DNA from 2 places in the Paenibacillus sp. 1182 genome. Region 1 is predicted to be linked to the other one. Evidence: riboswitches for the same ligand, from Rfam matches in the RefSeq annotation. Region 1 holds a riboswitch; the other holds the start of a gene.
The links. A riboswitch is a leader RNA that binds a small molecule or an ion and turns the genes downstream of it on or off. The one in region 1 is predicted to bind thiamine pyrophosphate.
Positions count from the first base shown of each region.

Region 2: linked by a shared signal. The riboswitch ahead of thiC (phosphomethylpyrimidine synthase ThiC) and the one ahead of JOD82_RS11720 (ABC transporter substrate-binding protein) in region 1 are both predicted to bind thiamine pyrophosphate.

Region 1 is NZ_JAFICR010000005.1:57,361-60,491, forward strand. It holds gene JOD82_RS11715 (hypothetical protein) at 1-105, shown strand, start outside; gene JOD82_RS11720 (ABC transporter substrate-binding protein) at 113-1,156, opposite strand; TPP riboswitch at 1,351-1,460, opposite strand; gene JOD82_RS11725 (pyridoxamine 5'-phosphate oxidase family protein) at 1,730-2,164, shown strand; gene JOD82_RS11730 (bifunctional 2',3'-cyclic-nucleotide 2'-phosphodiesterase/3'-nucleotidase) at 2,387-3,131, shown strand, end outside.
Region 2 is NZ_JAFICR010000005.1:421,298-424,428, forward strand. It holds gene JOD82_RS13305 (IclR family transcriptional regulator) at 1-733, shown strand, start outside; TPP riboswitch at 889-1,001, shown strand; gene thiC (phosphomethylpyrimidine synthase ThiC) at 1,189-3,033, shown strand.

The DNA of each region.
Region 1 (3,131 bases):
GATATTCATAAGAGAAATCTGGGTACAACAGCGATGGGAAGCATCATCCGACTGCGTAGTGGCGCTTCGTTCACTTCTCTAGTTCAGTCTTATTTAGTGGTTTAACAAATGGTCAGCGCTTGGGCAAGAAGTCGTTTGTGAAGGCCTTATCGACTTCCAAAGGCTTGCTGAGCAGCTTGCGTTCGTACATCCAGTCCGAATAGTTTTGCCATACCTCCGCTTTTTGCACGCCCCATTGCGCGGCATCATCCTGATAACGTGGGCTTAGCCATTTTTGGCTGGCAAGTACCAGTTTTTTATCCAGCTCCGGTACAGCTTTGCTTAAGATGTCCGCGGCTTCTTCCGGATGGGCGATAGTGTATTCATAGCCTTGGGCGGTAGCGTCCATGAACGCTTTGACCAGCTCGGGATCATTTTTTATCGTCTGTTCGTTGCTCACAATTACAGGCGTATAGTAGTCGAGGCTTTTGGAATAATCTTTTACATACAGCATATCCAATGGCTCATCTCGAAGTTGGGCCTCGATTCCGGTCCATGCGTAGAAAATCCAGGCAAAGTCGATATCCCGCTTCACGGCTGTAAAATAGTCTGCATTGCCCATGTTGACGATCTTCACTTTGCTCACATCGCCTTTGTCTGAATCCATGATGGATTTCATGACCGCTTCTTCTACGGGAGAGCCCCAACCGCCGTATTTTTTACCTTCAAAATCTTTCGGGCTCTTAATTCCGCGATCTACCGGGGCTGCGAAGCCTGAGGTATTATGCTGAATCACCGCAGCGATGGATACAAGCGGCACACCTTGCGTGCGGGCCTGTGTGACGCCTTCTTGGTAGCTGATACCAAAAGGTGCAGCATTAGAAGCAACCATTTGATCGGCTCCGCCTGAACCAGGTTGAACAATTTGGACATTCAAACCTGCTTTTTCGTAAAATCCTTTGTCCTTGGCGACATAGAGTCCCGTATGATTCGTATTGGGTGTCCAGTCGAGCACGATTTTAACATCTTTGAGCCCCTTTGCCGGAGTAGACGTTTGAGTGTCGGTAGCGGAAGCCGCTTCTTGGGATGTAGGGGGACTTCCACCGCAAGCGGTCAGGGTCAGGGCCAAGAGCCACAGACTGATCAGTCCCAGGCTTAATATTTTCATGCGCTTCATCGTTAGTGTTCTCTCCTTTTGATTACCCGTTATCCATCCAATCAGACAGCTTAAGTTTCCCATTTTCATAAAAATAACATCTGCCGGACGCGATCTTTCCAACAACTTAATCCTCAACAAAAAAAGCGCCCCGAGTTTCCGGGACGCTTGCGCTTGTATATACCAAAGTAAGGGATGGTCCTATGTAAAAAAGGCACATCTTGCTTAAGCATTCCTACGCTGGCATTACCCAGATCAGGTTGTAAGGGTCAGTGTCTTGGGACACACTCTCAGCCGGCCGATTCCAGCACCCCTGGCATTGTATGGTTTAATGGGTTCATTTATTCGGGTTTACTACGACGATTATATGCTTTGAATGCAGGTCTGTCCAGCATGAAGGGAGAGATAACGGTTCATTTGCCGAACGACAGGGTACACTTTTACTGTGAGCTTTGATCTGAAAATGAGTATGAATCAATCCGATTCGATCCGGTCATGTTATTTTCAGAACAGCTGCGCAGGTAGGTTCAGATGGGCTGGTGCCCAATGGCATGGCGTAGAGAATTCTAATTCGTGAAAAGGAGTTGTTGTACTGTGGGTAAAACGGAAACATTGGATCGCAACCAACTGGAACAAGCCATTGTGAAGGCTTTGGATAACAACAAATTTTGTACGTTAGGTACGGTAGAGGGTGGCAAACCGAAAGTACGCTATATGGCCCTTTTTAACGATGGAATGAACATTCATCTGGCGACAGATCGCAAAACGCATAAAGTGGATGAGCTAAAGGACAATCCGAATGCTTATCTGCTGCTGGGTTATGAGGTTGGCGGTACGAAGGAAGTTGTTGAAGTGGAGGCTACCGTCCAAATTACAGCTGATGAGGGGCTACGCAAACAAGTGTGGAACGACTCCTTGAAGGAGTGGTTTTCCGGACCGGACGATCCCGATTATGTCATTCTGGACGTGAATCCGACTCGCATTGAGTATGTGGGTCAGCAAACGGAGCGCCAGGTGTGGAAGAAATAATACGAATATAAATGGATAAGCCAGTAAATCTCCAATTTTTTCAGGAGGTTTGCTGGTTTTTTTATGTTTGAGAAAATTAATTATTTTTTCATAAATAATTTTAAGTAAATGACTACTCTTTTGTCTGGCGTTGGATTAAAATAGAAATGGTGAGTTCAAGGCTTACATATATGTGCAAAAGTATGTATATGAGGCATACACCTTAATGAGGAGGGGTATATTTTGTTATTACGTAAAAATTGGTTTAAAGGGTTTACAGCAGCAGTTGTAGCTTGTAGCATGCTGGTGTTTTCAGCCGCTCCATCCTGGGCAGCTAGTGATTCTCGTGATAGCGCTACGGTGAATTTGCGGATCATGGAAACAACGGATATCCATGCGTCCCTGATGAACTACGATTACTATTCGGACAAAGAAACCAACGAGTATGGCTTGGTTAGTACAGCTAGCTTGATCCAGAAGGCACGTAGTGAAACAAGAAACAGTATGCTGTTCGATAATGGTGATTTGCTGCAGGGCAACCCATTAGGCGATTATATGGCCCGCAACAAAACCTTTGAGAAAGAAGGCGGTGTCCATCCGGTCTACAAGATGATGAACCTGATGGGCTATGATGCAGCTACAGTGGGCAACCATGAATTCAACTACGGTCTCGACTTTCTGGACAAATCGCTCAAGGGAGCTGATTTTCCTTATGTAAATGCGAACGTTTATGTTGATAAAGGGGGCCAAGCTACTAAGAATTATTTTACCCCTTATCAGATTCTTGATAAAACAGTAACGGACGAGAAGGGCGAAGAGCATACACTCAGAGTGGGTGTGATCGGTCTGGTCACACCTCAAATTATGCAGTGGGATGAAGCCAATTTGAAGGATAAAGTCGTTACGAAGGATATTGTGGAAACGGCGAAAAAGTTTATTCCTCAAATGAAGACGGAAGGTGCTGACATTATTGTCGTGCTTGCGCATA
Region 2 (3,131 bases), 360 kb from region 1:
TAAATTAACCGTTCGCGCTGTAGAGCGTGCACTTGATATATTGCTGTGTTTTACCGCAGATTCGGATCTTGGCCTAACGGAGATTGCCTCCAAAATTGGTCTACATAAAAGCACGGTTCATCGGCTGCTGACTACGTTGGAGGATCGGGGCTTTGTCGTTCGGAATGCCGAAACGGAAAAATATCGACTTGGCTTCCGCATTTGGGAGCTATCCACACATTTGTCCCAAAGTGACGAGCCGGCGGTGTTGTTACAGCCTGCAATGGAAGGACTGCGTGACCGTCTGGGCGAAACGGTCAGCTTGTACTTACGGGACGGCAGCATGCGTATTCGCATACAAGCCGTGCAGAGCAATCAGGCGATCCGCAGGGTTGCGCCTGTGGGTGCGCGTATGCCGCTGGCTGTAGGAGCCTCCAGTAAGGTGCTGGCTGCCTTTATGCCGCCGCAGGAGCTGGAAGCCCTGCTAAGCGGGAATGAATGGCCGCCCTCGGTAGACGCGGAGGTCTATAAAGCCCAGCTGCAGGACATTCGCGAGAAGGGCTATGCGACCAGCTATGAAGAACGGGAGCCAGGGGCCGCTGCTGTGGCAGCACCAATTGTGAACCGGAAGGGACAGGTCACTGCGGCTTTATCTGTATCCGGTCCGGTCAGTCGGCTTGCACCCGAGACGCTACATGACTTTGCTCCGATTTTGATCGAAGCGGCGAAGGAAATGGGGCTTATGCTTCCGTAACAAGAATGAATGCAGTTGAAGCAAGCAAAGTGATTTGGTGAGGAGCGTCTTCTTGCTAAATGGAACCTAGAAGGGTTGCCAAAGCCATAAATTTGAAGTAGTCTGATAAGGATGGCGGGATGTCTGTTATGTCCGCCTCATGTGAATAGAAGTATCGCAGTTACTGGGGGAGCCTGTAATGCCGGGCTGAGATGGAATCGTGTAAGATTCCGGACCCTTTGCACCTGATCTGGATCATACCAGCGTAGGGAAGTAATCGGCCATTGAAATGTATACGCAGCTGCTGTCTACGGTGACGCATTGGAATAGGATTATTCCACATGTGCACGGTCTGGATAGCTGCCTCGTTAGATTAGCCGGTTCCCTCGGGAACCGGCTTTTTTGCATAGATCAGCGCCACCCTGGGAATGGTTCCGGATCGGTGTGTCATTTCATCGAAACAGGAGGAATGGACAATGAAGCCGACAGAAGTAGAAGGAACAAAAGGAACAGAATTTAAATCAGCAGAAGTAAGGTTGGCAGGAACAAGGGAAGTTGGGGTAGAGAAGACAAACGGGGAGCAAGCCAGTGGGGTAACGCCCTTTCCAGGGAGCCGTAAGGTATATATTCAAGGCTCGCGGCCGGACATTGCCGTCCCAGAGCGGGAAATTGCTCTTCATCCTACACATACGCCGCAGGGCACGGAGCATCATGAGCCATTGCGTGTGTACGATACGAGCGGTCCCATGACTGACGAAGCCTATCAGGTCGATATCCGTCAGGGCCTGCCTCCATTACGGCGAGCTTGGGCACTGGAACGGGGCGATGTGGAGGCTTACGAGGGACGCGCCGTCAAACCGGAGGATAATGGACTGAAACCTGGCTCCAAACGGGAGACAGTTGAATTTCCCGGCGTGACCAACCGTCCGCTTCGTGCTTCGCAAGGTCGTACAGTGACGCAAATGCATTATGCACGGCAAGGGATCATTACGCCCGAAATGGAATTTGCGGCGATCCGCGAAGGGGTGGAGCCTGAGTTTGTACGGCAGGAATTGGCGGCTGGACGAGCCATTTTGCCTTCGAATATCAATCACCCGGAAAGTGAGCCGATGGTCATTGGGCGTCATTTTCACGTGAAGATCAATGCGAACATTGGTAATTCTGCGGTTACCTCCTCGATTGAGGAGGAAGTGGAGAAAATGACCTGGGCTGTGCGTTGGGGCTCGGATACAGTTATGGACCTATCCACAGGCCGTAATATCCATACCACACGTGAATGGATCATTCGGAATTCTCCTGTACCGATTGGAACTGTGCCGCTGTATCAGGCACTTGAAAAGGTGAACGGCGAAGCAGAAGCGCTGACGTGGGAGTTGTATCGCGATACGCTGATCGAGCAGGCGGAGCAGGGAGTGGACTATTTTACAATTCATGCGGGTGTATTGCTGCGGTATATACCGATGACGGCGAATAGAATGACGGGAATTGTGTCCCGTGGCGGGTCGATCATGGCAGCCTGGTGCCTTGCGCACCATCAGGAGAATTTTTTGTATACACATTTTGAAGAAATCTGCGAAATTATGAAAGCCTATGATGTGGCCTTTTCTCTCGGGGATGGTCTACGTCCAGGTAGTATCTATGATGCGAATGATGAAGCACAGTTTGCAGAGCTGGAAACGTTGGGCGAGCTAACGCAAATCGCATGGAAGCATGATGTTCAGGTCATGATTGAGGGGCCGGGACATGTCCCTATGCATAAAATCAAAGAGAATGTGGATTTGCAAATGGAGATTTGTAAGGAAGCTCCTTTCTATACCTTGGGACCGCTCACGACGGATATTGCCCCCGGATATGATCATATTACCTCAGCCATCGGGGCGGCGATGATCGGTTGGTTCGGGACGTCCATGCTGTGCTATGTTACGCCTAAGGAGCATTTGGGTCTTCCGAATAAGGATGATGTCCGTGAGGGTGTCATTACCTACAAAATTGCGGCACATGCTGCCGATCTGGCGAAGGGCCATCCACGGGCGCAGCAGCGGGATGATGCTTTGTCCAAGGCACGCTTTGAGTTCCGCTGGCGGGATCAGTTCAATCTGTCGCTTGATCCCGAGCGGGCCTTGTCCTACCATGATGAAACGCTACCAGCAGAGGGAGCCAAGGAAGCACATTTTTGCTCGATGTGCGGCCCCAAATTTTGTAGTATGCGCATCACGCAGGACATTCGCGCCTATGCAGCGGATAAGGGGCTGAACACCGAAGAAGCAGTGGCCGCTGGGATGCGTGAGAAGGCAGAGCAGTATCGGGATGGCGGTCAGTAAAACGAATGTGTGAGTTTAGGAACGCATGAATCAAAAAAAGCCGTGGTTCTCTACAGTCGATGTAGGAAACTACGGCTTTTTGGCTTATGTAAAGCGAG